Regions from separate parts of the Streptomyces sp. NEAU-YJ-81 genome, predicted to be linked through region 3. Evidence: riboswitches for the same ligand, from Rfam matches in the RefSeq annotation. Region 3 holds a riboswitch; each other region holds the start of a gene.

The links. A riboswitch is a leader RNA that binds a small molecule or an ion and turns the genes downstream of it on or off. The one in region 3 is predicted to bind cyclic di-AMP.
Region 1: it holds a riboswitch for cyclic di-AMP, as region 3 does, so the genes downstream of both, J5X86_RS36070 (transglycosylase family protein) here and J5X86_RS04780 (NlpC/P60 family protein) in region 3, are expected to answer to the same signal.
Region 2: it holds a riboswitch for cyclic di-AMP, as region 3 does, so the genes downstream of both, J5X86_RS40205 (M23 family metallopeptidase) here and J5X86_RS04780 (NlpC/P60 family protein) in region 3, are expected to answer to the same signal.
Region 4: it holds a riboswitch for cyclic di-AMP, as region 3 does, so the genes downstream of both, J5X86_RS00110 (M23 family metallopeptidase) here and J5X86_RS04780 (NlpC/P60 family protein) in region 3, are expected to answer to the same signal.

The regions. Positions count from the first base shown of each region.
Region 1 covers NZ_JAGFNO010000024.1:23,469-30,838, reverse strand. Annotated here, with positions in the region: gene J5X86_RS36090 (Ppx/GppA phosphatase family protein) at 1-491, opposite strand, end outside; gene J5X86_RS36085 (DUF501 domain-containing protein) at 488-1,036, opposite strand; gene J5X86_RS36080 (septum formation initiator family protein) at 1,106-1,588, opposite strand; gene eno (phosphopyruvate hydratase) at 1,707-2,987, opposite strand; gene J5X86_RS36070 (transglycosylase family protein) at 3,242-3,937, opposite strand; cyclic di-AMP (ydaO/yuaA leader) riboswitch at 3,945-4,112, opposite strand; gene J5X86_RS36065 (transglycosylase family protein) at 4,368-5,405, opposite strand; gene J5X86_RS36060 (cytochrome P450) at 5,552-6,829, opposite strand.
Region 2 covers NZ_JAGFNO010000030.1:24,576-31,945, reverse strand. Annotated here, with positions in the region: gene J5X86_RS40215 (pitrilysin family protein) at 1-646, shown strand, start outside; gene J5X86_RS40210 (pitrilysin family protein) at 643-2,049, shown strand; cyclic di-AMP (ydaO/yuaA leader) riboswitch at 2,347-2,510, shown strand; gene J5X86_RS40205 (M23 family metallopeptidase) at 2,525-3,319, shown strand; gene J5X86_RS40200 (GntR family transcriptional regulator) at 3,545-4,300, shown strand; gene J5X86_RS40195 (HPr family phosphocarrier protein) at 4,484-4,765, opposite strand; gene J5X86_RS40190 (bifunctional GNAT family N-acetyltransferase/acetate--CoA ligase family protein) at 4,956-7,370, shown strand, end outside.
Region 3 covers NZ_JAGFNO010000001.1:1,097,053-1,104,422, forward strand. Annotated here, with positions in the region: gene J5X86_RS04765 (C40 family peptidase) at 1-548, opposite strand, end outside; gene J5X86_RS04770 (hypothetical protein) at 883-1,236, shown strand; gene J5X86_RS04775 (L,D-transpeptidase) at 1,358-2,143, shown strand; gene J5X86_RS04780 (NlpC/P60 family protein) at 2,254-3,411, opposite strand; cyclic di-AMP (ydaO/yuaA leader) riboswitch at 3,418-3,604, opposite strand; gene pcrA (DNA helicase PcrA) at 3,763-6,237, shown strand; gene J5X86_RS04790 (M23 family metallopeptidase) at 6,324-7,370, opposite strand, start outside.
Region 4 covers NZ_JAGFNO010000001.1:29,882-37,251, reverse strand. Annotated here, with positions in the region: gene J5X86_RS00130 (hypothetical protein) at 1-33, opposite strand, end outside; gene J5X86_RS00125 (hypothetical protein) at 208-567, opposite strand; gene J5X86_RS00120 (DUF6227 family protein) at 1,057-1,827, shown strand; gene J5X86_RS00115 (PP2C family protein-serine/threonine phosphatase) at 2,316-3,737, shown strand; cyclic di-AMP (ydaO/yuaA leader) riboswitch at 3,985-4,154, shown strand; gene J5X86_RS00110 (M23 family metallopeptidase) at 4,166-5,356, shown strand; gene J5X86_RS00105 (aldo/keto reductase) at 5,469-6,413, shown strand; gene J5X86_RS50275 (hypothetical protein) at 6,513-6,821, opposite strand; gene J5X86_RS00100 (hypothetical protein) at 7,271-7,370, opposite strand, start outside.

The sequences.
Region 1 (7,370 bases), on a different contig from region 3:
CCGATGTCCACACTGCGGGCCGCCCGCACCCGCTCGCCGCCCTCGACGAACTCCGTCGAACCGCCGCCGATGTCCACCACCAGATACGGCCCGGCCACATGATCATGGCCCTTGAGCTCCTTGGTGGCCCCGGTGAAGGAGAACTCCGCCTCCTGGTCCCCGGTGATCACCTCGGGTTCCACGCCCAGGATCTCCACGACCCCGCGCACGAACTCCTCGCGGTTCTCGGCGTCGCGGGAGGCGGAGGTGGCCACGAAGCGGATGCGCTCGGCGCCCAGCTCACTGATCACCTCCGCATACTCGCGGCACGCGGCGAAGGTGCGCTCCAGGGCCTCGGGGGCGAGCCGGCCGGTGCGGTCCACGCCCTGGCCCAGCCGGACGATCTTCATCCGGCGGTCGAGTTCGATCAGCTCCCCGGTGGCCGGATCGGCGTCGGCCACCAGCAGCCGGATCGAGTTGGTGCCGCAGTCCACGGCGGCGACGCGGGTCATGCGCTCCCCTCCCGGCTCGCGCCCTCGGCCCCACAGGGGCTCACACACGGGCCCTTGCGCCACCACTCCGGCAGCATCGCGAGCGCCTCGTCCCCGAGCGGATTGACACCGGGCCCGGCCGCGAGGGCGTGGGCGACCAGGACGTGCAGGCACTTCACCCGGTCCGGCATCCCGCCCGCGCTGGGGAAGCCCTGGAGCACCTCGATGGCGTCACGGCGCGCGATGTAGTCCTCGTGGGCGGCGCGGTAGGCGGCGGCGAGCTCGGGGTCGGTGGCCAGCCGGGCCGTCATCTCCTTCATCACGCCCTCGGCCTCCAGCGTGCCGATCGCGGACGCGGCGCGCGGACAGGTCAGGTAATAGAGGGTGGGGAAGGGCGAACCGTCCTCGAGCCGCGGCGCGGTCTCCACGACGTCCGGATTGCCGCAGGGGCAGCGGTGCGCGATCGCACGCAGACCCCGGGGCACGCGGCTGAGCTGCTCCCGTACGGCGTGAATGTCCGCGTCGGTGGGCGCGGTGGGCTCCGTCTGGGGCGGGGGCGTATCCATGAGTGGGAAAGTTCTTCTTCTTCGTTTCGATTCGTCACCGGGTGCGACCGGCGGCCACAGCGCGGCGCCTCAGCGGCGCGCGCTGCCCGCCCCCGCCGCGTCCGCCGTGTCCACGGCGTCCCAGAGGTTGGAGTACCAGGGGCGGCCGGCCGCGCCCTGGTCGGTGGAGCGCTCGGTGGAGCCGCTGCCGTCCACCACGCTGTAGCCGGTCTCCCCCGGCATCAGGAAGTGCAGCCGCTCCCGGGCCTGCTGCTCGGTGTAGGCGGGGTCGCGCAGCCGGGCCTTCCGCTCGCGCAGCTTCTTCACGTCCTCGCGGGCTCGCTGGGCCTCGCTCCGCTGCTCGGCGATGTCGGAGCGCTGGGAGATGTACTGCCGCATCGGGTAGGCGAGCGCCACCACCAGGGAGCAGACGACCAGCGCGAGCAGGGCCGCGCGGCCGGTCAGCCGGCCCCGGCGGCGCTTGGTCCGCACCCGGTAGACCCGGGCGGCGGCGTGCTCGCCGAGCGCCTTGAGCCTGGTCGCGGTGGAGAACCGTTCGCGATCCGCCGGCACGTCGCCTCCCCGGAGATGACTTCGCTTGAGTGACGCGTAACGCCGTCCCCGGTCACGGTACGGGACCGCGGCCGGGGACGGGTGTCAGACGTGTCTGCTACGTGAGGTCGTACGCAGGTCAGCCCTTGAAGCGCGGGAAGGCCGAGCGGCCCGCGTACACCGCGGCGTCGTCGAGGATCTCCTCGATGCGCAGCAGCTGGTTGTACTTGGCCACCCGCTCGGAGCGGGCCGGGGCGCCGGTCTTGATCTGGCCGCAGTTGGTGGCGACGGCCAGGTCGGCGATGGTGACGTCCTCGGTCTCACCGGAGCGGTGCGACATCATGCACTTGTAGCCGCTGCGCTGGGCCAGCTCGACGGCGTCCAGGGTCTCGGTCAGCGAGCCGATCTGGTTGACCTTGACCAGCAGGGCGTTCGCGGTGTCGCTGTCGATACCGCGGGCGAGCCGCTCCGGGTTGGTGACGAAGAGGTCGTCGCCGACCAGCTGGACCTTGTCGCCGAGCTGCTCGGTGATGGTCTTCCAGCCGTCCCAGTCCTCCTCGTTCAGCGGGTCCTCGATGGAGACCAGCGGGTACGCGGCGACCAGCTCGGCGTAGTACGAGGTCATCTCGGCGGCGGTGCGGGACTTGCCCTCGAACTCGTACGACCCGTCCTTGTAGAACTCGGAGGCGGCGACGTCGAGCGCGAGCGCGATGTCCTGGCCCGGCTGGTAGCCGGCCTTCTTGATCGCCTCGAGGATCAGGTCGAGGGCCTCACGGTTGGAGCCGAGGTTCGGCGCGAAGCCGCCCTCGTCGCCGAGGCCGGTGGACAGGCCGCGCTCCTTCAGCACGGACTTCAGGGTGTGGTAGACCTCGGCGCCCCAGCGCACGGCCTCGGAGAAGGACTCCGCGCCCACGGGCGCGATCATGAACTCCTGGATGTCCACATTGGAGTCGGCGTGCGACCCGCCGTTGAGGATGTTCATCATCGGGACCGGCAGCAGATGGGCGTTCGGGCCGCCGAGGTAACGGAAGAGCGGGAGGTCGGACGCCTCGGAGGCGGCGTGCGCGACCGCGAGGGAGACGCCGAGGATGGCGTTGGCACCGAGCGAGGACTTGTCCGGGGTGGCGTCCAGGTCGAACATCGCCTGGTCGATCAGACGCTGCTCGGTGGCGTCGTAGCCGACCAGCTCGGGGCCGATCTGCTCGATGACGGCGAGGACGGCCTTCTCCACGCCCTTGCCGTTGTAGCGGTTCTTGTCGCCATCACGGAGCTCGAGGGCCTCGAAGGCGCCGGTGGAGGCGCCGGACGGAACGGCGGCACGGCCGGTGCTGCCGTCGTCGAGGCCGACCTCGACCTCGACCGTGGGGTTGCCTCGCGAGTCGAGGATCTCGCGAGCTACGACGACGTCGATGGACGGCACGAGGTTCTCCTTCGTATGGGTCTGCGGTAGCAGCACGAGCCTAACGGGCCGGGAGGGCTGCACCCCGCGTTCGCCCGCCCCACGAGACGAGGGCGTGACACAAAAAGCCAGATTCCGAATCACATATCCAGATTTCTGGTGAATCGGGCAATGAGGGAGCCCCGATGGGGCGCGCCATAGAGGCGGCACGCCCGACCGGGGCTCGTCTCAGGGGTTCTCGCGCGGCGGCCTCAGGCCGCGGCTGCGACCGTGACTCAGCCGAGGTGCAGCTTCTGGCCCGGGTAGATCAGGTCGGCCTTCTCCACGATGTCGTCGTTCAGCTTGAAGAGCTTCTTCCAGCCGCCCTTGACGTGGTGCTCCTTGGCGATCTTGCCGAGAGTGTCGCCGGACTTGACCTTGTACTCGCCGTCACCCTTCTTGATCGGGCCGCGGGGCTGCTCACGCGTGGCGCGCTCGGGCGCGGTGTGCGGCTGGGCCTTCGGCTGGGCAGGCTGGGCGGCCGGAGCCGACTTGGTGGAGGCCGACGGCTGGTCCTGCGAACCGGAGGGCGCGGACGGCGCGGAGGGCGCGGACGGGCTGCCGCCGGAGGTCAGACCCTTGCCGCAGACCGGCCAGGCGCCCTTGCCCTGGCTGCCGAGGACCTTCTCGGCTATCTGGATCTGCTGGCTCTTGCTGGCCTTGTCCGCGGTGGGCGCGTAGGCGGTGCCGCCGTACGCGGCCCAGGTGGAGCTCGAGAACTGCAGGCCGCCGTAGTAGCCGTTGCCGGTGTTGATCGACCAGTTGCCACCGGCCTCGCACTGCGCGACCTGGTCCCACTGGGAGCTGGTGGCGGCGGAGGCGGAGGTCGCCCCGATGAGGGGCGCCGCCACGGCGGCACCGGCGAGACCGGTGAGCGCGGCGATACGGGTGGCCTTGGAGGGACGGCGGTGCTTCCCGTTGGACTTCAGCATCGTTGGTTCGTTTCCTCACCGACGCCTACGAGGTGAGCTGTCGGGTTCGGACGTGAGTTGCCCGGCCGGTCGCGATGATCGCTCCCGGCTTCACCCCTAGCCGACGAGCCCGTGTCCACAGGCCACTCGGCACCTACCTTGGGTCCCCCGCTCCTGCCTTCGGCGCTGACGCGTCGGATTCCCCCCGACCGCCGGCAGGATTCGGCGTGACGATCGACGGTGCCCGCGGTGGCGAGCGGAAAGACGTTAAACACACCTCCCGAGAACGTTCAAACACCCCAATGGCAGCGAATGGGGCTGTAATTGATCTCACCCGGCCCACATCGGCGCAGGTAGGGCCGGGTGAGGAGAGAACGGACACGAGGTGCGCCCCGGAAATTGTGACGAGATGTATGTCTCACCGGAACCAGATCGGGCAATTCCCCCCGAATCACTGCTCCCTGATGGCGAGGTCAAGTCGCTGACCAGGGATGATCAGGTCGGGGTCGATTCCGATGAGGTCCTCGTTGCTCTCGTAGAGCCCTTCCCAACCTCGGGACACATTCCGGTCCTCGGCGATGCCTGACAGATTGTCACCGGGGCGAACGGTGTAATCGTCGTCCGTGGGGCTCTGGTCGCGGTCCGCGGCGTCGCGCGAGGCGTGGCGTCCGGAGGGCTGCCCGTCCGCCGAATCGCCGTCCTCGGCCCGCTCCCCGGCATCCGGGGAGCCGCGGTGGCGGCCGGAGGGCGAGGGGTCGGCGGAGGGATCCGCCGAGGATCCCTTCGAGCCGTCCGACGCCGAGTCGTCCGAGCCGTCCGAGGCCGGGTCGTCCGAGGCCGAACCGTCCGACGTCGGGGTGTCCGAGGCCGAACCGTCCGACGTCGGGGTGTCCGATGCCGAGCCGTCCAGTCCGTCGGGGGACTTGGAAGTGTGGGGGGCCTCCGGCTTCTCGGTCGATCCGGACGAATCCGGCTTACCGGCGCCGTCGGACGTCCCCGAACGGTCCGACTCCGGGGAGGAGGAGCCGTCCCGCTCCCGGTCCCCCGCCTCGCCCCGGCCCGCCCCCGGGTCCCGGGTGGCCGTGCCACCGGGGTCCACATCGGGGGCGCCGGAGCCGTCGGTGAGCCCCGCACCCAGCGCACAGCTCGGCCAGGCGTCGGGACCGCGGTCGCCGAGGATCGACTCGGCGACGGATATCTGCTGGGAGCGGCTGGCCAGGTCGGGGCGCGGGGCGTACTCCGTACCGCCGTAGTCCTTCCACATGTCGAGGGTGAGCTGCAGTCCGCCGTAGAAGCCGTTGCCCTCGTTGGCGCTCCACATACCGCCGCTCTCGCACTCGGCGACCTGATCCCAGGTGGCGGTCTGGGCGGCCTGTGCGCCGGACGCCCCGAAGAGGGGCAGGGCGATGCTCGCTCCCGTGACCCCCGCCGCGACGATGATGGCCGGAGCCTGACGGGGGCGACGGTGTCGACCATTACCGGAACGCATGCGATTGCCCTCTCTATGGCGAACTCGGTTGCCGGTGAACATAGCGAGGGCACTCGATCATCACAAGTCGATGTATCCCAGGTCACGCCACGGTCACACGACTGATCATTCGTCACCAATGTCCGTACGTACGGGGCTTGGCAGCCTCAGCGGTCCGCGGAATTCCAGGTCACCGGGAGCGTGCGCAGCCCGCGCATGATGAGCCCGCCGCGCCACCGCAGATCCTCCGGCTCCGCCGCGAGCCGCAGTCCGGGCAGGCGCCGCAGCAGGGTGGCGATCGCGGTCTGCGCCTCCAGCCGGGCGAGCGGGGCGCCGAGGCAGTAATGGATGCCATGGCCATAGCCGAGGTGCTGGTTGTCGCGGCGGGTGAGGTCGAGGACATCGGGCGCCGCGAACCGCTCGGGGTCCCGGTCGGCGGCGGCGAGCACCACCAGCACCGGCTCCCCTTCGGCGATGTGCTGCCCGGCGAGGGTGAGCGGCTCGGTCGCGAACCGCCAGGTGGCGATCTCCACAGGCCCGTCGTAGCGCAGCAGCTCCTCGACCCCGGCGGCCAGCAGCCGCTCATCCCCTTCTTCCAGGGCCCGCTGCATGACGGCGCGCTGCTCCGGATGGCGCAGAAGTGCGTAGACGCCGTTGCCGATGAGGTTGACGGTGGTCTCGAAGCCGGCGAACAAGAGGATGAAGGCCATGGCCGCGGCCTCGTTCTCGGTGAGGTGCTCACCGTGGTCACTGGCCCGGATCAGCCCCGAGATCAGGTCCTCCCCGTCCTCTCCTTCCCTCCGCTCCACGAGCTCCAGGCGCTTGCGGTGGATCAGCTCGCCGAGATACGCGCGGATCCGCTTCACGGCGCGGGCCACTCCGCCGCGCGGGCCTCCGCCGTGCCGGATCATCGCGCCGGCCCAGTCCCGGAAGTCGTCCTGGTCCTCGCGCGGCACCCCGAGCAGATCGCAGATCGCATAAATAGGGAGAGGGAAGGCGAACTCATGGATGAGGTCCGCCTCTCCCCTTTCCTCGAAGGCGTCGATGAGCTGATCGGTGAGGGTCTGTACCCGAGGGGTGAACGCGGCCACCCGGCGCGGGGTGAACGCCTTGGAGACCAGGCGCCGCAGCCGGGTGTGATCGGGAGGGTCGATATTGAGCAGATGTGTCATCAGGTCGGCACGCTGTTCGCCGGGAATGCCCACCTTGCCCTTTGCGTGGGCCGCCGCACTGTGCCGCTGGGGGTTCTTGGAGAGCCGGGGATCGGCCAGCGCCTTCCTGGCATCTGCGTAACGGGTCACCAGCCAGGCGTCGACACCGCTGGGCAGCGTGGTCCGGTGCACCGGGGCGTGCTCGCGTAGCCAGGCGTACGCAGGGTAGGGATCGGTGGCGAACTCCCAGGTGAAGAGGGTGGGAGCGGAGCTGTCACGGGGCTGTTCCGACACGCCCCGACGATACCCGTGCGGAGTCGCCCCCTCCGGCCTGTCGGAAGTAACGGGCAACAAGAGAAATAAGTGAATAAGCAGAACAAAGAGAATAAGAGAGTAATGACCGGGATGAATGTCTAGCGGAATTCCCCATTCATCTCCACACACCCTTCACCACCCATGCACAGCGCGGGTCGAATGCCCGGATATCTGATGGCTGCGACCGCCGTTCGGTGGTTGCCCGCGCCGCCCCGATACGAACCCCCGGGACATGCCCTGACGTCGGTCAACGCGGTGAACTGGCGGTGTGGCTGAAAGGACGTCAGGTGAACGAATGGGACTGGGGCACATGCACGGGGCCCAGTGATACCGGTGATACGATCACCGCGCTTGCCAGGCGAGCCAAGGGCGCGTAAGACACACGGCGATCCGGCACATCAGCCGAGAGGATCCCCACTCTGAGGAGCATTATGCCGCCAGTTGGGCATATGGAGCCGTCCCGGCGCACCGATGCCTGTGCGCTGCCGTCGGCAAGACGAGTGCGATGTCCCCGGAACCC
Region 2 (7,370 bases), on a different contig from region 3:
CCCGGAGGTGATCGGCGACCAGCTGCGCGAGGTCGTGGAGGAGGAGGTCCCGGCCCGTGCCCTGATGGCCGCCTACCGGCTGCCGCACGACGGCACCCGTGAGGCCGACGCCGCCGATCTGGCGCTGACCGTCCTCGGCGGCGGGGAGTCCTCCCGGCTCCACAACCGCCTGGTGCGCCGCGACCGCACCGCCGTGGCCGCCGGATTCGGCCTGCTGCGGCTGTCCGGCGCCCCCTCGCTGGGCTGGCTGGACGTGAAGACCTCCGGCGGTGTCGAGGTGCCGGCCATCGAGACCGCCGTGGACGAGGAGCTGGCCCGCTTCGCCGAGGAGGGGCCGACCCCGCAGGAGATGGAGCGGGCGCAGGCGCAGATCGAGCGCGAGTGGCTGGACCGGCTGGCCACGGTCGGTGGCCGGGCCGACGAGCTCTGCCGGTACGCCGTGCTCTTCGGCGACCCGCAGCTGGCGCTGACCGCCGTGGAGCGGGTGCTCGACATCACCGCCGAGGAGGTGCGGGCCGTGGCCGCGGCGCGGCTGCGCCCCGACAACCGCGCCGTGCTGGTCTACGAGCCCCTCCAGGGCGCCGAGGACGCAGCCGACACCGCCGAAGCCGCCGAGACCGACGCAGAAGGGGAGGCGGCCCAGTGAGCGACGCCGTCACCGCGACCATGACCTTCCACCCGCAGCCCAAGGGCGGTGCGCCCAAGCCGTGGGCGTTCCCGGCCCCCGAGCGCGGTGAGCTGCCCAACGGCCTTACGGTGCTGCGCTGTCACCGCCCCGGCCAGCAGGTCGTCGCCGTCGAGATCAATCTGGAGGCGCCGCTGGACGCCGAGCCGGCCGGGCTCGAAGGCGTCGCCACGATCATGGCGCGCGCCCTGTCGGAGGGCACCGACAAGCACGACGCCGAGGAGTTCGCCGCCGAGCTCGAGCGCTGCGGCGCCACGCTGGATGCGTATGCCGACCACCCCGGCCTCCGCGTCTCCCTGGAGGTCCCGGTCTCCCGGCTGCCCAAGGCGCTCGGACTGCTGGCCGACGCACTGCGCGCCCCCGCCTTCCCGGACGGCGAGGTCGAGCGGCTGGTGCGCAACCGGCTGGACGAGATCCCCCATGAGCTGGCCAATCCGGCCCGCCGCGCCTCGATGGCCCTCTCCGCGGCCCTCTTCCCGGCCGAATCGCGGATGTCCCGGCCGCGCCAGGGCACCCAGGAGACCATCGAGGGCATCGACGCCGCGGCCGTGCGGGCCTTCTACGAGGCGCATGTCCGCCCCTCCACCGCGACCGCCGTCATCGTGGGCGACCTCACCGGGGTCGACCTCGACGGGGCGCTCGCCGACACCCTGGGCGCCTGGACGGGTGGGGCGGGCGCGCCGCGCACGGTTCCCCCGATCGTCGCGGACGACCTCGGCCGTGTGGTGATCGTCGACCGGCCTGGCGCGGTGCAGACCCAGCTGCTCATCGGGCGCGTCGGCGCCGACCGCCATGACCGGGTCTGGCCCGCGCAGGTGCTCGGCACGTACTGCCTCGGCGGCACCCTCACCTCCCGCCTCGACCGTGTGCTGCGCGAGGAGAAGGGCTACACCTACGGGGTGCGCGCCTTCGGCCAGGTGCTGCGCTCCGCGCCCCCGGCGCCCTCGGGCGGCTCCGCGGGCGCCGCCATGCTGGCGATCAGCGGCTCGGTGGCCACCGAGGTCACCGGGCCCGCGCTGGAGGACCTCTGGAAGGTGCTGCGCACGCTGAAGGAGGAGGGGCTCACCGACGAGGAGCGCGATGTCGCGGTGCAGAACCTGGTGGGCGTCGCCCCGCTGAAGTACGAGACGGCGGCGTCCGTCGCGGGCACTCTCGCCGACCAGGTCGAGCAGCACCTTCCGGACGATTTCCAGGCGCAGTTGTACGCCCGCCTCGCGGAGACCGGCACGGTGGAGGCGACCGCTGCGGTGGTGTCCGCCTTCCCGGCGGACCGGCTGGTCACGGTGCTGGTCGGGGACGCCTCGGCGATCGAGGAGCCGGTCCGGGCGCTGGGCATCGGCGAGGTGCGCGTCATCTCCGGCTGAGCCGCCCGGAGTTGGCCGGTTGGCCGGATCCGGACCAAGAACCGGCGATCCGGCCGGCTCACTGACGATCCGGGTCCGCTGACGATCCGGCAGCCGGTCCCGTCAACGAGCTCACAGCGGAAGGACCCTGGCCCCGTAAAGGTGCCGGGGTCCTTCCTTCATGCCCGATTTGCGGGAGTGACAGCTTGTTTGGTTTGTGGCGAGAGCAACAAAAAACCGGAACCGTTTGGTGATCGAAAGCGGGCCCGTTTAGCGTCAGTCCGGCTGTTCGCCAGCAACCCGCCGCACCCGCGGCACGGACAGTCATCGCCGAGTCCCCGTACGGCGCGAGCCAGGGGAGCCGGGGACCCACACGTCCCCAGGGGTGAATCGGGCGCCTTCCCCGGCCGGGGGAGGAGTCCGTAGGAGACCTTCCTGCTCCGAACCCGTCAGCTAACCCGGTAGGCGAGAAGGAAGGAAAGGAGTGCGCCTCAGCATGGCGTCCACCCGCACTGCCACCGGGAAACACCGCCGCACCACCAAGATCAACGTCCGCACCGGCGCGAACGTCGTGGGCATCACCACCGTCGCCTCGGGCGTCGTCGCCGGGATCACCGGACAGGCGTTCGCGGCCGACACCGGCCCCAGCCCCCAGCAGACCGGTCTGACCCAGGCGATCGTGATCGGCGACGGGATCGCGGACCACATCGAGGCCCAGGCGCAGTCCCAGGAGACCGCCGCCGAGCAGGCCGCCGCCAAGGCCAAGGCGGAGGCGATCGCCCGCCAGGAGGCCGCCAGAAAGGCGGAGGCCGCGGCGAAGAAGGCCAAGGCCGAGCGCGAGGCCAAGGAGCGCGCGGCGCGCGAGGCCGAGCGCAAGCGCCTCAACACCTTCGAGACGCCGATCGGCGGCTCCTACGTCTCCACCGGCTACGAGGCGGCCAGCGGTCTGTGGTCCTCCGGCAGCCACACCGGCATCGACTTCCACGCCTCCTCCGGCACCTCGGTGCACTCCGTGGGCATGGGCGAGATCGTCGAGGCGGGCTGGGGCGGCTCCTACGGCAACAACGTCGTCATCAAGATGAACGACGGCACCTACACCCAGTACGGCCACCTGTCGTCGATCAGCGTCTCGGTCGGCCAGAAGGTCACCCCCGGCCAGCAGATCGGCCTGTCGGGCGCCACCGGCAACGTCACCGGACCGCATCTGCACTTCGAGGCCCGCACCAGCCCGGACTACGGCTCGGACATCGACCCCCTGGCGTATCTGCGCTCGCACGGCGTCAACGTCTGACCTCGCGGGACTCCGCGCACGCCCGCGGTCCCGCGAGAATCCGAGAAGGCCCCGTCCCCCGGACGGGGCCTTCGGCGTGCCGCGCCGCCGGCTGACCAAAAAATATCCATGAAATGCACTCCGCCATCGGAAATGACGTCCGATTGGAATAGAGTCGTTCAATGCGCGTTCCATGGATGCGTTTCGCGGGCGTTAAGGCGGAGGTTCGACAATGTGGGACCGGAAGTGAGCGGGGATACGACCGCGGTCCAGAGCGGTCGCCGGATTTCGGCGCATGCGGTGTGTACGGCGATTCGCGACGACATCGTCTCCGGCACATATCAGCCCGGCAGCCGGCTCACCGAGGAACTTCTCGCCCGGCGCTACGGCGTCTCGCGGGTGCCGGTCCGAGAGGCCCTGCGCACCCTGGAGTCCGAGGGCTTCGTGACGACCCGCCGACACGCGGGTGCCTGCGTCGCCCAGCCCTCCGAGCGCGAGGCGGCCGATCTGCTGGACATCCGGGCGCTGCTGGAGCCGCTGGGCGCCGCACGGGCCGCACAGCGCCGCACCGAGGCCCATCTGAAGGTGCTGCGCGGGCTGGTCCGGCTCGGCCGGGAGCGGGCCCAGCACGGCCGGCTCGGTGAACTGCGGCCGCTGGGCGACTGGTTCCACGAGACGCTCGCCCAGGCGTCCGGCAGCCCGAGCCTGGCCGCGATGCTCGTCCAGCTGCGCCGCAAGACCGTGTGGGTGTACGCGGCCGCTCCCGCGCCGCAGCCCGCACCGCCCGGGGGCGCCCGGCGCCCCGACCCGGCCGCGCGGGCCGTGGAGTCCTGGGCGGAGCACGGCGCGCTGGTGGACGCGGTGGCGCGCGGCGACGCCGACCGGGCGCGGGCGCTCGCCGCGGCGCACACCGAGCGCGCGCTGGCGGAATACCGGCAGCGCCGCCCCACCCCGGTGAGGGCTTCGAAACATTCCGTAAACACGGCGAGCGGCCGGAATTAACAGCGATCCCGTATACAACTCTCGGGAATTCCCGGCGCGGTTTCGCGGCGCCCGGTTCTCGGTACTCCGAGTCGGGATGGAAACGGAAAAACAGCGGGGCCGCGGTGACCGTAATGGTCACCGCGGCCCCGCCGTGTCGAATCCTTGATTCACACGGGAATCACCTGTGAATCAGAGGGGGGATCAGACGGTCTCGGGAAGCTCCTCGAGGCCCTCCGCCACCAGCTTCGCCAGCCGGTCGAGCGCGACCTCGGCATCGTCCGCGTCGGAGGCGAGGACGACCTCCTCGCCGCCCTGGGCGCCGAGGCCCAGCACGGCCAGCATGGAGGCGGCGTTGACCGGGGTGCCGTCGCCCTTGGCGATCGTGATGGGGACGCCGGCGGCGGTGGCCGCCCGGACGAAGATCGACGCAGGGCGGGCGTGCAGGCCCTCGGCCCAGCCGATGGTGACGCGGCGCTCAGCCATGGTGTTGCCCTTCAGGTGTGACGGGTGCTGTTGTCTAGACCAAAATCATACGGTGTCCGGATCCACCCGGTCTATGTCCGAGTGAGCCCGGGCATGCCCGGACTGGCCCGATACGGACCTTCCCCCGACACTCGGCCCCGACGCAAGGGTGTCCACCATCCGGACCGGGCGGGCCCGTACCCTGGGCCCCATGCGGAGCCCGTCGGACCATCACGCCTACCCGACCCACTGGGAAGCCGATGTGGTGCTCCGGGACGGCGGCACGGCACAGATCCGTCCCATCACCCCCGATGACGCCCAGCGGCTGGTCAGCTTCTACGAGCGGGTCTCGGACGAGTCGAAGTACTACCGCTTCTTCGCGCCCTACCCCCGCCTCTCCGACCGTGACGTCCACCGCTTCACCCACCACGACTACGTCGACCGGGTGGGCCTGGCGGCCATCGTGGGGGATGAGTTCATCGCCACGGTGCGCTACGACCGCATCGACGGACGGGGGATGCCGGCCGCGGCCCCCGCCGACGAGGCCGAGGTCGCCTTCCTCGTCCAGGACGCCCACCAGGGCCGCGGAGTGGCCTCCGCGCTCCTCGAACACATCGCCGCCGTCGCACGCGAGCGGGACATCCGCCGGTTCGCCGCCGAGGTGCTGCCCGCCAACACCAAGATGATCAAGGTGTTCACGGACGCGGGCTACACCCAGAAGCGCAGCTTCGAGGACGGCGTCGTCCGCCTCGAATTCGACCTCGAACCCACCGACCGCTCCCTGGCCGTCATGCGCGCCCGCGAGCAGCGGGCCGAGGCCCGCTCCGTCCAGCGGCTGCTCGCGCCCGGCTCCGTCGCCGTCATCGGCACCAGCCGCACGCCCGGCGGAGTCGGCCGCACCGTGCTGCGCAACCTCCTGGACGGCGGCTTCACGGGGCGCGTCCACGCCGTCAACCACGCCTTCCCCGACGACATGGCGCACCTGGAGCCCGAGGGGGTCCCTGCCCACCGCTCGCTGCGCGCCATAGAGGAGCCCGTGGACCTCGCCGTCGTCGCCGTCCCCGCCGAGCGGGTGCCCGCCGTCGTGGCCGAATGCGGTGAGCACGGCGTCCAGGGCCTTGTCGTGCTCTCCGCCGGATACGCCGAGAGCGGGAGCGAGGGCCGCGACCGGCAGCGCGACCTCGTCCGCCAGGCCCGGTCCTACGGCATGCGCGTCATCGGCCCCAACGCCTTCGGCGTCAGCAACACCGCCGAGGGCGTCCGGTTGAACGCCTCCCTGTCCCCGCAGCTGCCCAACCCCGGCCGGCTGGGCCTGTTCACCCAGTCCGGGGCGATCGGCATCGCGCTGCTGTCCGGGCTGCACCGGCGCGGCGCCGGGCTGGCGAGCCTCGCCGGGATCGCGGGGATATCGACCTTCGTATCCGCGGGGAACCGCGCCGACGTCTCGGGCAACGACCTCCTCCAGTACTGGTACGACGACCCGCGCACCGACGTCGTCCTGATGTACCTGGAGTCGATCGGCAACCCCCGCAAGTTCACCCGGCTCGCCCGGCGCACCGCCGCCGTCAAACCGGTGGTCGTCGTCAAGGGCGCCCGCCACACCGGCAGCGCCCCCACCGGCCATGCCGTGCCCACCACACAGATCCCGGACGCCACCGTCTCCGATCTGCTGCGGCAGGCGGGCGTCATCCGGGTCGACACCGTCACCGAACTCGCCGACACCGGGGTGCTGCTCGCCTCCCAGCCGCTGCCCGCCGGTCCACGCGTCGCCATCCTCGGCAACTCCGAGTCGCTCGGCCTGATCACCTACGACGCCTGCCTGACCGAGGGGCTCCGCCCGCTGCCGCCCCGCGACCTGACCACGGCTGCCGCCCCGGACGACTTCCGGCGCGCCCTGACCGAGGCCCTTACCGACGACGCCTGCGACGCCGTCGTCGTCACCGCCATCCCCTGGGTCGGCGACGGGAATGCCGGCCCTGGGGACGGCGACGGCAGCGCGAAGGCCCTCGCGACGGCCGTAAGGGAGGCGGCCCAGGCTTCCGGGCCCGGTCCGGCCAAGCCGGTGGCCGTGGTCCACCTGGAGATCCAGGAGCTCGCGGAGGCCCTGGCCGGCACCGGCGGCGAGCCCGCCCCCGGCACCCGCCGGATCCCCGCCTATCCCGCCGCCGAGCGGGCCGTGCGCGCGCTCGCCGAGGCGGTGCGGTACGCGCACTGGCGGCAGGAGGCCGCCGAGCCCGGACGGGTCCCCGAGTACGACGACATCGACGAGGCGGGTGCGGCCGCCGACATCCAGGTGCTGCTCGCCCCGGCCGACGTCACCCCGGGCGACGGCGCGGGCGGCGGGACCGGCGACGGTAAGGGCGGCGGCACAGGCGGCGGGACCGGCGAAGCCACGGGCGTCCGGACCAGCGACGGTAAGGGCGGCGGCACGGGCGGCGGGACCGGCGACGACGCGGGCCTCGGCGTCGAGCTGTCCGCCGCCGACACCCAGCGCCTCCTGGCCCGCTACGGCGTCAGCGTGCTGCCCGCCCTCCCCGCGCCCGACCCCGACGCCGCCGTGCGGGCCGCCGAGCGGCTCGGCTTCCCGGTCGCGCTCAAGCCCACCGCCGCCCACCTGCGCCACCGC
Region 3 (7,370 bases):
TTGTGGTGGGCGGCCGCCGTCTGGGAGGCGCGCAGAGCGGCGAGGCGGTCGGCCGCCTCGCCGCGGACCTGGCGTAATTTCCGCTCCTGACGGCCGACGGAGGCGATCAGGACGGCCTGGCGGTTGCCCGCGCGCTCGGCGAGCGAGGCGCGCTGAAGGTACTGACCGGGGGAGGAGGACAGGGCGAGCTGGAGGGCCGGGGCGATCGTGCCCGAGCGGTACTGGGCTGTGGCGAAGGCGCCGAGGGCGTTGCGCGCGGCGTTGAGCCGGGTGGTGCGGCGGGCGGCCTGGTCGCGCAGCGCGTCCAGCGCCGCACGGGCCTTGTCGGCCTTGTCCTTCGCGCCGTTGTACCTCTCGGTGGCCTCCTCGGCCTGCCGCTGGTACTGATCGACCTTCGCCTTCACCTGCGCGGGGGTGAGGCGGTTCTCGGCGTGCCCGGTGCCGTCGAGGAGGGTGGCGGACGCGGCGCCGGTGAGGGCGAGGAGCGCGGCCGCGCGGGCGGTGCTGCTGGTGAGCGAGCGCTGCTTGGGCTTCCTGTGCGACGCCACTGCGGCGGTTCACCTGGTCTTTCTTGGGCATTCCAGGACATTCCGCTGATCCTGGACCCTCATGGGGAGCGGACGGACAGGCGGCAGTCCGCCGTGAGGCGGGGACCCTCAGTTGACGGGAAGCGGACTGCCGCCTGGAGGAGGAAGTTAGGCCGGAAACCGGGGGTCGTGCGGGGGATTGAACGGGAGTGCACGGATTTCGTCGCTCCCGTGACGGCGGCTGATCGCCCGGCGAGTGGGGTGGTCGGGAGTGTGGGGCTGCCGTGACCGAAGCGTCGATAGGGGCCCACCCGAGTGCCGGGTGATGATATGCGCGCGGTTAGTCTCCGGAGCCATGGACGTACTCATTCACGTGTTCGTCGGCCTGCATATCGTCGGCATCGGCGCGCTGCTCGGCGGCTTCTTCTCGCAGTTGAAGGCGATGGGCGCGGGCGAGGCCCGGATGACCCCGGCGATGCTGCACGGCGCGCTGACCATGCTGGTCACCGGCGCGGCGCTGGTCGGGCTCAATCAGGCCGACGACAACAGTGTCAACAACATCAAGATCGGTGTGAAGCTGGCGCTGCTGATCGTGGTCCTCGGCCTGGTGTATGTGAAGCGCGACGAGGAGAAGGTAGAGTCTGCCGCCTTCGGTGCGGTAGGTGCCTTGACAACGGCAAACATTTTCATCGCCGTGCTGTGGACCTGACGAGCTGATCATCTGAGGTAATCCCGAGACAATTCCGACACCTTTTCGACACGATCCTGAGGCAACCGTTTGCACTCGCGAGCTGTCTGGGTAAAGAGCGAGGCAGTCGAGAGGAGTGGCCATGGGGGCAGTGGGGGCAGTCAGAAGCAGGCATGGTCGGCGCGCGGGCCTCGTGCTGGGGCTGGCGGGGATGACGGTGCCGCTCGCGGTCGCCGTCGCCGGTCCGGCGCAGGCTCAGGCACGGCCGGCCCAGGCACGGCCGCTGGGCAGGTCGGCCGGATCGGTGACACCGGCGACCATGGCCGCGTCGTCGTGCACGACCAGCGTGGGGCCGTATCAGAAGCAGGCCGAGCGGTTCCTGGGCCGCCCCGTGGACGGGCGGCAGTCGCGGGCGGACTGCCTCGCGATCCAGAAGTTCCAGGTCAACCACGGCATCAGCCCGACGATCGGCTACGCGGGCCCGATCACCTCGGGCGTGATGAGCCTGATCAACGCCCAGAAGGCCGCCGGACACAACCCGAACGCGGCGAAGAAGTGCCCGACCAACAAGGGCCGCATCGCCTGCGTCGACCTCACCCGGCAGCTCAGCTGGATCCAGGACGGCTCCCGGCTGGTCTACGGGCCGGTGCCGGTGCGGTCCGGGCGGAACGGCTTCGAGACCCGCACCGGGCTGAAGAAGATCTACTGGCGGAACATCGACCACTGGTCGACGCTCTACAAGGTCGCCATGCCCTACAGCCAGTTCTTCGACGGCGGTCAGGCGTTCCACTCGATTGCCGGGAGCGTATGGTCCCCGCCCGGCTCCCACGGCTGCGTCAACATGCGCACGGGCGAGGCCAAGAAGTACTGGAGCCTGCTGAAGAACGGCGACGACGTGTACGTCTACGGGCGCAAGCCCGGCACGTGAACGGCACATGAGCCGATGACGTGACGATGCCGCTGCCCGGGGCCCAGCCCCGGGCAGCGGCACATCGGGGGCCCGCACGGCCCCCTCGTGTCCTGCGCGGCCCTCGTGTCCTACGCGGGCCGCACGCTCCCGTAGATCGGCATCTCGGTGATCGGCGCCTTCTTCACCACATCGCCCGGCTTCGGCGCGTGGATCATCATCCCGTCGCCGACGTAGAGGCCGACATGGCTGATGTCGTCGTAGAAGAAGACCAGATCGCCCGGCTGGAGTTCGGACGTCGAGACGCGCGTACCGGCCTTCACCTGGTCCCAGGTGGTGCGCGGCAGCGAGATCCCGGCCGTCTTCCAGGCCGCCTGCGTCAGCCCTGAGCAGTCGAAGGAGCTGGGACCGGTCGCGCCCCAGACATACGGCTTGCCGAGCTGCGACTTCGCGAAGGCGATGGCCTGGGCCGCCTTGGAGCTGTTGGCGGGGGCCGAGGGCGCCGTCGAACCGGAGCCGCTGTCTCCGTTCTGCTCCTGCTGCTTCTTGCGCGCGGCCTCCTGGCGCTGCTTCTCGGCGAGCGCGGCCGCCTTACGGCGGGCCTCTTCCGCCTTCTTCTTCTCGATCGCCGCCAGCCGCGCCTTCTCCTTGGCGGTCAGATTCGCCAGCAGCCGCCGGGCCTCGGTCAGCTTGTCCTGGACGGTCTTCTTCTGGGTCTTCAGCTGCTTCTGCGACGCGGTCAGCGAGGCGAGGCTCTCGCCGGCCTTACCGCGCTCCTTGGCGGCGCTCGCCTGCTGCTTCTGGAAGTCGTCGACGGCCTGCTTCTGCCGACCGGTCAGCCGGTCGATCAGATGCGACTGGTCGAAGACGTCCTGCGGATCGTTGGAGAACAGCAGGGTCGCGGCGGAGCGGGCCATTCCGCCGTCGCGGTACTGGGCGGTGGCGTAGGCGCCGAGCGTGCGTCGCGCCTCGTTGAGCTTCTCGGTGCGCTGGGCGACGGAGTCCAGCAGCTTGTCGACCTTGGCCCGCTGCTGATCGGCGCGCTCCTTGGCGGCGTTGTAGCGCTGGGTGGCGCTCTCCGCCTGGTGATAGAGGGTGTCGACCTTCTCCTTGACCTTGTCGATCGACTGGGTGGCCGGCTTGGGGTCGTCGCCCGGCGCGGCGTTGGCCGTCTGGGAGAGGAGGGTGACGGATGCGAGGGCGGCCGTGGTGAACCCGACGGCCGTACGGCGGCCGTGACCGGTGAGCGGGGCCGGTATTCGGCTCCGCGGCTTGCGATGCGACGCCAAGGGAGGCGCTCCTTCCGTGGACCGCCTACCGGGTTAGCTGTCGGGTTCGGGCGGTACGGAAGGTTGCCCTACGGCCGTGTCCGGGCGGCACTTCCGTGCCACGCCGCTTCGGGCCGATTCACCCCGGTGTTGCGTTGTCGGGTCCCCGGCTCCGGGCGCCTTACGGCGGTGCCGGACTCGGCGGAGGCAGCCCGTGCCGACGTGGTTCGCCGACGGATCTTCCGGGCCGCCTGACGCAGGACGGTAGCCAACACGTGGGGCTCCTGTGAAGACTGGTGGCCGTTTTGCCCGAAACCGTTTCGTGATGTTCGGGCATCGGCTGTCAGTGGGGCGGCCTAGACTCGGGGAGCGATGAGCAGCCTCTTTGACGACAGCTTCCTGGCGGACCTCGGGCCTCCTCCGAACCAGGAGCCACCACCGCCGCCCGAGGATTCGGCGCACCCCGGCCCCGATGGTGCCGAGGACGTGCCGCATCACCTCTTCAGCGGCGGCTTCGACGCGCCCGTGCCCCGGGAGGCCCACTACCGGGACGGTGCCGCGCGGCCCGTCGTGGACCCGTCCGCCCTGCTCGAGGGGTTGAACGAGCAGCAGAGAGCCGCCGTTGAGCACACCGGCTCGCCGCTGCTGATCGTCGCGGGCGCCGGCTCCGGAAAGACCCGGGTGCTCACCCACCGCATCGCCTATCTGCTCGGCGCCCGCGGCACGCACCCCGGCCAGATCCTCGCCATCACCTTCACCAACAAGGCGGCGGGCGAGATGAAGGAGCGGGTGGAGGAGCTCGTCGGCCCGCGGGCGAACGCCATGTGGGTCTCCACCTTCCACAGCGCCTGCGTCCGCATCCTGCGCCGCGAGTCGAAGAGGCTCGGCTTCACCTCGTCGTTCTCGATCTACGACGCCGCCGACTCCAAGCGGCTGATGTCGCTGGTCTGCCGGGATCTGGATCTCGACCCCAAGCGGTTCCCGCCGAAGTCCTTCAGCGCCAAGATCTCCAACCTGAAGAACGAGCTGATCGACGAGGAGACCTTCGCCGGACAGGCCACGGACGGTTTTGAGAAGACGCTCGCCGAGGCGTACGCGATGTACCAGGCGAGGCTGCGCGAGGCCAACGCACTGGACTTCGACGACATCATCATGACCACGGTCAATCTGCTCCAGGCGTTCCCGGACGTGGCCGAGCACTACCGCCGCCGCTTCCGGCACGTCCTGGTGGACGAGTACCAGGACACCAACCACGCGCAGTACACCCTCGTGCGCGAGCTGGTGGGCACGGACACCGAGGAGACCACGGCAGCCGAGCTGTGCGTGGTGGGCGACGCCGACCAGTCGATCTACGCCTTCCGGGGCGCCACGATCCGCAACATCCTCCAGTTCGAAGAGGACTACCCCACCGCGCGGACGATCCTCCTCGAGCAGAACTACCGCTCCACCCAGACCATCCTGAGCGCGGCCAACGCGGTCATCGAGCGCAATGAGAACCGCCGCCCGAAGAACCTGTGGACCGAGGCCGGCGCCGGGACCGAGATCACCGGCTATGTGGCCGACACCGAGCACGACGAGGCCCAGTTCGTCGCCGACGAGATCGACCGGCTCACGGACGCGGGCGACGCCAAGGCCGGTGACGTGGCGGTCTTCTACCGGACCAACGCCCAGTCCCGTGTCTTCGAAGAGATCTTCATCCGGGTCGGGCTGCCGTACAAGGTCGTCGGCGGCGTGCGCTTCTACGAGCGCAAGGAGGTGCGGGACGTCCTCGCCTATCTGCGGGTGCTGGCCAACCCCGAGGACTCCGTCCCGCTCCGCCGGATTCTGAACGTGCCCAAGCGCGGCATCGGGGAGCGCGCGGAGGCCATGATCGACGCGCTGGCGCTGCGCGAGAAGATCACCTTCCCGCAGGCGCTGCGCCGGGTCGACGACGCGTACGGCATGGCGGCCCGCTCGGCCAACGCCGTCAAGCGGTTCAACACGCTCATGGAGGAGCTGCACACCATCGTGGAGTCCGGGGCGGGCCCGGCGACCGTCCTGGAGGCGGTGCTGGAGCGCACCGGCTATCTGGCCGAGCTCCAGGCGTCCACCGATCCGCAGGACGAGACCCGGATCGAGAACCTGCAGGAGCTCGCCGCCGTGGCCCTGGAGTTCGAGCAGGACCGCGGCGAGGAGAACTCCGGCACCCTCGCGGACTTCCTGGAGCAGGTCGCGCTCGTCGCCGACTCCGACCAGATCCCCGACGAGGACACCGACGGCTCCGGCGTGATCACGCTGATGACGCTGCACACGGCGAAGGGCCTGGAGTTCCCGGTCGTCTTCCTCAGCGGCATGGAGGACGGCGTCTTCCCGCATATGCGGGCGCTCGGCCAGACCAAGGAGCTGGAGGAGGAGCGGCGGCTGGCCTATGTGGGGATCACCCGGGCCCGCGAGCGGCTCTATCTGACCCGCTCGACGATGCGCAGCGCATGGGGCCAGCCCGCGTACAACCCGCCGTCCCGCTTCCTGGAGGAGATCCCGGACCAGTATGTGCGGTGGCGGCGCACCGGGCCCGCCACCCCGTCGGCGTCCATGGGCAGCATCGCCTCGACCCCGCCGTCGGGGCTGTCGTCCGGTCTGTCGTCGTCGCGTTCGCGCGCCGGGGGCAGCGGGTTCGCGACCCGGCGGGCCAAGGAGCGTCCGGTGGTCGCGCTGGCCATCGGCGACCGGGTCACCCATGACTCGTTCGGGCTCGGCACGGTGGTGGCGGTGAAGGGCAGCGGGGACAACGCGGAGGCGACCATCGACTTCGGCGAGGAGAAGCCGAAGCGGCTGCTGCTGCGGTACGCACCGGTGGAGAAGCTGTAGATGTGGCTGTGGCGGCCGAAGTGCTGAGGCTGTAGCGCGCCGGGGGCGCGCTACAGCGAGCGGTCAGAGTCCGGGGCCCGGGCCGGTCAGGTCGGGTCGAGGCCCTGGCCGCGCAGCCAGGGCAGCGGGTCGATGGCCGAGCCACCGCCGGGGTGGACCTCGAAGTGCAGATGCGGGCCGGTGGAGTTACCGGAGTTCCCGGAGTACGCGATGGTCTCCCCGGCCTTGACGGTCCCGGAGCGGATCTTGGCGCTGCTGAGGTGGCAGTACCAGGTCTCCGTGCCGTCCGGGCTGGTCAGGACGACCATGTTGCCGTAGGCGTCGTTCCACTGCGTCGTCACGGTGCCGTCGGTGGCGGCCATCACGGGCGTGCCGTAGCTCACCGGGAAGTCGATGCCGGTGTGCACGGACATCCAGTTGATACCGGCCTGCCCGAACATGGCGCTGAGGCCGTGCTGGGCGACGGGCAGCGCGAACTTCGGGCGCAGCGCCTCCTTGCGCGCCGCCTCGGCGGCCTTCCGCTTCTTCTCGGCGGCCTGGCGCGCCTGGAGGTCGATCCGCTCCTGGGTGCGGCTGGCGCGGTCGCGGAAGTCGTCGGCGCCCTCCCGGACCCCGGCGAGCTGGGAGTCCAGCTTGCTGTTGGCCACGGAGGGCTTCACGGGGGCCGCCGCGGTGTCGGGGGCGGCCTGAGTGGTGGACTCGTCCTTCTTGTCGCTTCCCACACCGCTGACCGAGGCGGCGGCCACGGCGGTGACGCCCAGGGCGCAGACGGAGGGGACGGCGACGGTGAGGAGCGCGGAGCGCTTGGGGCGGGGCGAGGGGGTACGGCGGCGACCGCGGCTCGCCTCCCGGCGGGGGGAGGGGGCGGATTCCCGCACGGCCGCCGCCTCGGGTTCAGGTTCCGCTTCGGGGGCCGGGTCGTACGACTGGTCGGACTCGTGGACCGGGTCGAAGACGGCGGTGTGCTCGAAGGCGCCGGTCTGCTCGGCGACGGCGGCCTGCTCGAACGCGGCCGTCTCGTCGAACGCGGCCGTCTGCTCAAAGGTGTTGGGCTCGAAGGCGTTCGGCTGCTCGAAGGCGCCGGCGTGCTCGAAGGCGTTCGCCTCGAACACGGCCGTCTGCTCGAAGCTGTT
Region 4 (7,370 bases), 1.1 Mb from region 3:
GGCCGCCACAAGAAGCGCCGATCTTTTGCGCATGTGCATAACGAGCCTCCAATCGGGCTTTCGGTGCGGCACGCGCTCATCGCCATCACCGAAAGCCTTTTTCATGGCAGCGGCCCTGGAAGGGAGGCTTCCAGGGCCGCGATTCCCAACGGGGGGGATGCCTCATGGTGTTACCGCGGGCGGGAACACCATGAAAGGGACGGCGACTCAGCGATGGTTGACGCTGTCGTCGTCCACAGCGATGTTCGCGCAGTTGGAGCCGATGCTGGTGTCGCCCGTCGGGGCGGCGGCGCCGGTGATGATGGTGGTGCCGGTGGCCGTGTCGCAGTCGTTGGCCTGGACGACCGAACCGCTGCTGTTGGTGAAGTTGATGCAGTCCGAGCCGATGTCGAGGTCGCCGGTCGGAGCGAGACCGCCAGTGTTGGTGGTGGCGCCGGTCGACGTGTTGCAGCTGTTGAGCTGCACGATGAAGTCGTCGTTGTTGTTGGCCAGGGCGCCACCCGCGCCACCGATGACCAGAGCGCCGGCGGCCGCGGTCAGGAGAATTGCCTTCGTGCCGATGTTCACTTAATTCCTCCGTCTGGGTTGCTCCGCGAATTCACGGACGCATGACACAACGAAGCTCATCAGTTAAGGCTTCGGGCCGCCAGTCAGCTTCACCCGTCCGGCATAGTGCGGCTCTTCCGGCGCGTGTTCTCCAAGAATCCCGCTAAGGGGGACCAACGCAAGGACCATTTGGCCCAGCTCGGCCCGGCGGGCACCTGAATCCCTTTAATTGAATAAGGGGAAGCGGCTGCCCGGCGCAGGGGGCTCGGATGCGCTGGGACCCGGCGCCCACGGTGGCCGACCGACCTACCCTGCCCCGCTCGCGTACTTGTTCGACCGGTCGGACGAGTGATACATCCAAGCCCTACGACGCAGGAGTGAGTGAGGCACAGTCACACCGACAGCTTCGCGGAACCGCAGCGCGGCGCGTGTTCACGCCGCTACGCTAAGTGCGCGAGGTGGTCGCCCGGGGGGCGCGGCGAATCAACGCCGGGAGGCGGGAGGAGAGACATGGGGCACTCACGAGCGGACGGGACCCCGGCCGAGCTGATGGACGGGCTGCTGGCCCGTGCGCAGAACGGCTTCGAGATCGGCGAGGCGGTGCAGGCCCGGGCGCGGAGCGCCCTGATGCACCAGTCCGAGCTGCGGTCCTGCCGACAGTGCAATGAGCGGTGCGGCCAGCTTGGCTACAGCACCTACCGGCATGTCTTCCTGCTCCCCGACGGCAGCAGCCTGCTGCTGTGGGAACTGGAGCACAACACCGGCGAGGGCGGTCGCCCGCTGTACGAGCTCTACGCGGACGAGGACGCCCTGACGCTGGCCGAGCGCCGCGTCCATGATCGCCTCGGCGGCGCCCGCTGGGAGGAGCTCGACGGGTTACCGCTGTGGCTTCCCGACCAGCTACTGCACACGGCCGAGCCCCTGGAGAGCTCCCGTGCGTATGTGGCCGACAATTCGGCCGACCACGCCCGTCGCGTCCTGCGCCGCGCGGAGAACGCCGACCGCCCGGGCGAGGAGACCGAGCGGCTGCTGACGACCGCGTTCGCCCATGACATCGCCCTCGCGCCCAAGCCCCGGCGCCGCTCCGGCGGTCCCGACGCGACCTGGTGCCGCTTCTATGAGCACGCCTTCCTGCTCGCGGGAGGGGACGAGGTCGTGCTGTGGGAGCTGGAGCACAATCTCACCCGGGACGGACGGCTGGTGTGCGAGGTGTACCTCGACGAGGTCTCGGCGGAGCTCGCGGCGGACCGTCACGCCCGCGCGCTCGGCGTCGACCTCTGACGTCGCGTCGCATCGGTGCCTCTGACGCGTTCGTAAGCTCTGGCGCATCCGCAACTTCTGCTGCATCCGTAACCTCTGATGCGCCCGCCCGTAGCCGCTGACGCTCTCGTGGCCTCTGACGGGCCGGCAGGGCGCCCGCCGCGTAACCTCTGACGCCCTCGTGGCTCTGACGCGCCCACAGCCCCTGATGCGCCACCGTGTGCCCACCACGTGCCCGCAGTGTCCCCTCACGTGCCCGCAGTGCCCCCGCCGCGTGCCCGTCGCGTGCCCGCAGCGCACGCGCGGGAGCCGGGCCCGCTCACGGCGCCCGTCCAGCACCCGCTTGGCCGACACCGATTCGCCTGGCAGCCCGTCAGCCGGAAGCCTGGTGACGAAGGTGATGAAGGTGACGAGGGCGGCGAAGGTGGCCAGGGTGGCGAAGGCGACGCTGTGACGACGGCGACGCTGTGACGGCGGCGGGACGCGGACCAGGGAAGCGAGAGAAGCCGGTGCGGGTGCGAGGGAGCAGGGCTGGTACGGGCGCCCGTACGGAGTGGCGTACGGCCTGGCCCCGGCTGAGCCGCCCGTACACCCACCGCCGCCACACCCGCCTGCACACGCTCATCGACACCGGCGCCGCGGCCGGTGGCGCCTCCGCCGACGGGCTCACCGGGCCCACCGCGGGACCTGGCCCGGCGGAGGATGAGGGCAAGGGGCTGCCGGGCCGCCGGGTGGCCCGCTGGCTTCCCGCCATCCTCATCCTCGGCGGCGTCAGCTTCGACCTGGCCACCCCGTCCGGTTACACCGCCTCGCCCTTCTTCGCCGCCGCCCCTCTGGTCGCCGCGGCGCTCTTACCGCTGCGTCAGACCGTCATCATGGCCGTCATCGCCGTCCTCGCGACCTGTCTGCTGGCGGAGTTGCACGGTGTGCGGGACCCGACCCAGGCGGCCACCGAGATCGTCACGGTCGCCACCGTGACCGTGCTGGCGGTGGCGATCAACCGTGTCGTACGCCGCAGCTACCACCGGCTCGCCTCGGCGCGAGGTGTCGCGGAGGCTGCCCAGCGCGCCGTCCTGCCCGCGCCGCCCGCCCGTCTCGCCGGGCTGGAGATCGCCGCTCGCTATGTACCGGCGGAGAAGTACGCGGCGATCGGCGGTGACCTGTACGCGGTCCAGGACACCCCGCACGGCGTACGGCTGACCGTCGGGGACGTACGCGGCAAGGGGCTGCAGGCGGTGGAGGTCGTGGCGATCCTCCTCGGCTGCTTCCGGGAGGCGGCGGAGCAGGAGACGACCCTGGAGGCGCTCGTGGGCCGTCTGGAGCGGGCCCTGCAGCGTGAGGGTGCCCGGCGGGCCGACCTGGAGGTGTTCGAGGGGTTCACGACGGCCGTGGTGGCCGAAATTCCGCGCGGCGACTCCACCCTGCGGCTGATCAACCGCGGCCATCCGGCGCCGCTGCTCATGGCGGAGGACGGTGCGGTGCGTGCCCTGGAGCCGGAGATGTCGGCGCTGCCGGTGGGGATGGGGGAGTTGGCCGGGTGGCCGGACCGGGTGATGGAGCTGGGGTTCGAGGAGGGGGAGACGCTGCTGCTGTTCACGGACGGGGTGACGGAGGCCCGGGACCGCAATGGCGAGTTCTACGACCCGGAGAAGCAGCTGCGCGGCCGCCGCTTCGCCGATCCGCAGGAGCTGCTGGACGCGCTGGTGGCCGATGTCGAGCGCCATACGGACGGCGGGACATCGGACGACATGGCGCTGCTGGCGGTCCGCCGGACCCCGGCCCGCGGGAACGGACGGGGGAACGGGCAGGGCAATGGGCAGGGCAATGGGGGCAATGGGCAGCGGGACGGCCGAGGGAACGGGCACGACGGCGACGGCGGTGCGAGCCGCGGCGGCCATACGAGGGACAGCGGCGTCCCACACCGTCCGTAGCCGACCGGGTCCATACCGTGCGTAGTCGACCGAGCCCCCTCCGCATAACAATTGCTGCACGATCGGTCCGCACGCGTTTTTGCGAACCTTTGGCCAATGCGTCGACTTGCCCCCATCTGTCCCCTCTTGGGCGCTAAGTTCATGCCAAAGGTGCGCGGATTCCTCAGAACAGCTTGGAATCACATCGCGCTCTCTATTAACGTTCGATAACGCAGCGCGGTCGTCACAACCGTCGCAAGGGCGGCACCGTGCGCCGTCGCCGAATCCCGTACGCACACCGGCAGTACCGCACCACCAGCAGCACCAAGGGAACCGGGGAACCAACACCTTGGGGTGAATCGGGTCGAACCTGACCCGTAGGAGACCTTCCTGCTCCGAACCCGTCAGCTAACCCGGTAGGCGAGAAGGAAGGAAAGGAGTGCGCCTCCGTGGCGTCCAACAGGTCTGCCCTGGACGAGGCCCCGTATCGCACACGGGGAGGCGGTTTGGGGACCGCCACCGCCTACGGCCCCGGCTTTGACGCCGGCGGCGGGATGAGCTCCGGGGACGGCCACTTCGCCCCCGACGATCGGTACCTGGACGCGCATGGGGACGCGTTCGAGGGCCCGGGTGCCGGATTCGAGACCGAGCCCTGGGAGGAGTGGAACCCCACCGAGGAGTCCATCGCTCCCGTACGCGGCCGGCACCGCGTGGCCAAGCAGCGCGGCGGGACCATGGCGCGCAGCGGCGCCGTCCTCGGCGTCGGCGTGATCGCCGCGGTCGGTGCGGGCGGTATGGCCAGCGCCAAGGACCGTCCCAAGCCGCCCATTTCCATGCCGGATCTCGGCCACGTCGCCGATGAGGTCAAAGCCAGCCTGCCCGCCGCCAAGGACCTGCCCGGCATCGGCTCCTGGACGTCGGACGACAGCAGCGGCCCGCAGACGGCCGCCGCCCCCCTCTCCCAGGCCGGCCTCACCAGCGAGGACGAGCAGCGCGGCACCACCGACGCGGGCGAGGCGCTCCGCGCCCGCATCCTCCAGCAGGCCGAGAACCAGCAGAACGCGGCGGACGAGGACAGCCGCACCGCCGCGGCGAAGGCCGCCGCGGACAAGGCGTCCGACCAGGCCGCGGAGGTGGCCGCCCAGCGGAAGGCCAAGGCCGAGGCGGAGAAGAAGGCCGCCGAGCAGCGGGCGAAGGAGGCGGCGGAGAAGAAGGCCGCGGCCGAGCGCCAGGCCAGACTCGCCGCCGCGTACACCCTCCCCGTCGGCTCGTACACCCTGACCGCGAGCTTCGGCCAGGCGGGCGACATCTGGTCGGCCGACCACACCGGCCAGGACTTCGCCGCCCCGACCGGCACCCCGGCCAAGGCGGTGCACGGCGGCACCATCACCCAGGCGGGCTGGGCCGGTTCGTACGGCTACCGCATCGTGCTGACCCTCAGCGACGGCACCGAGATCTGGTACTGCCACCTGTCGTCGATGGTCGTCACCTCGGGCAAGGTGACGGCGGGCGATGTCATCGGCCGCGTCGGCGCCACCGGCAATGTGACCGGCCCGCACCTCCACCTCGAGGTCCGGCCCGGCGGCGGCTCGCCGATCGACCCGATGCCCTGGCTGCGCCAGCACGGGATGAACCCCTGATACTCCGGCGGCTCTGGCGCTCTCTCCCCCCTTGACGCCAGGGCCGCCGGTTTACGTCCCGACGGGGCCGCCCCCAGGAACAACCCCGCCCAGCCACCCGTTGTAAAAACGTATGGCTGACAACACACAGAAGATCGGTGATCTGTCCGTTTTCCCGTTTGCCCTGGGCGGGAACGTCTTCGGCTGGACCGCCAACGAGGCCGAGTCCTTCCGGGTGCTCGACGCCTTCGTGGCGGCGGGCGGCAATTTCATCGACACCGCCGATGTCTACTCCGCGTGGGTGCCGGGCAACGAGGGCGGCGAGTCCGAGACCATCCTCGGCAACTGGTTCGCCTCCCGGGGCAACCGCTCCTACGTCGTACTCGCCACCAAGGTGGGCGCCGGCTCCCCGGAGCCCCGCGGTCTGACCTCGTCCGCCATCAAAACGGGCGTCGAGGAATCCCTCCAGCGGCTGCGCACCGACTACATCGACCTCTACTACACCCACTACGACGATCCGTCGGTGCCGGTGGAGGAGATCATCACCACCCTGGACGAGCTGGTCAGAGAGGGCAAGGTCCGCGAGGTCGCCGCGTCCAACGTCAGCGCGGAGCGCCTGGAGGCCCAGCTGGCCTTCTCCACCCAGGAGAGCCTGGCCCGCTACGTCGCCCTCCAGCCGCACTACAACCTGGTCTCGCGCGACACCTTCGAGGGCGACTTGGCCGACGTCGCCGCCCGCCACCACCTGGCGACCATCCCGTACTACTCCCTGGCGTCCGGCTTCCTCACCGGCAAGTACCGCCCCGGCACGGCGGTCGACAGCCCCCGCTCCACCGGCGCGGCCAAGTACCTGGAGACCGAGCGCGGCCAGAAGGTCCTCGCCGCCCTGGACGACGTCGCGGCCAACCACGCCACCGAGCCCACCACGGTCGCCCTCGCCTGGCTCCTCGCCCAGCCCTCGGTCGCGGCCCCCCTCGCCAGCGCCCGCTCCGTCGACCAGCTCCCGCCCCTGCTGGCGTCGGTCGACCTCAAGCTGACCCAACCGGAACTGGACCTGCTGACCTCGGCGTCGGACTGAGCGGAAGACGGCGGGGCGGGCGCCGTAGGACAGCGGGCGGGCAATAGGACCCGCCCGCTGCCCCAGTCAGGGATACGCCTGAGGACCCCTACGTACGGCCTACGACCCCGACCGCCGATCGGCGAGGGCCCAGGACGCGAGGGCAACGCCACCGGCGACGGCGAAGACGGACGGCCAGGCCCCGATCTTCTTCGCCAGCGGATGCGACCCGGCGAATGCGGTGACATACGCCGCACTGAGCGCGGCGGCGGTTCCGGTCCCTGCCTTCTCCCGCCACCCCCGAGCAGCCACTGCCCCCGCAGCCGCGAGGGCAACCCCACCCAAGGGCCGCCTCTTGGTCCACCGAGCCACCGAATACCCCCCAACCAACCCACCCGCAGCCACAACCCCCGCCGGCATTCCAGCCATCCCCATACCTCCCACTCCAAGGATCTCCTCGCCCTGACCCTACGCAGCAGGCGCTCCGAACGGACTCGCAAGCCCCAAACGGACGCGGGTGACCCGAGTTGACCCAGCCCCGGCTCACCCCCGCCGACCGCATCCGCACTGCCACAACAAGTCCCGCCACGCGCGACTCGAGTGGGATTCCGCCACGCGGCCTCAGTACTTCTGTCGGCCACCTGGATAACGGACCGGCTGACGGCACTCCGGCGCGTCTTCGGGCGCAGGCTCGTCGCCAAGCGCGTAACACAAGGCGGCGTGCAACTGCTCCGCTTCCACCACCGTCAGCACCAGCGATGCCAAAGACGCGCGACCGGGCCGGAGCACGTGAAGCGGCAGCTCAAGCAGACCGCCCTTCGCAGGAAGCAGACCGCGCCCCGGGGCCGGACCGACCTGCCAGCCTCCTGGCACCTCACTCATTGCGCCCCCTCATCCGTGCGAGCCGCTCCGTCACTCTCGGCCTCGTCGGGCGCTGGGATACGCCCGCCGCGACTCTCCGAGATCCGGAGAGCGTCT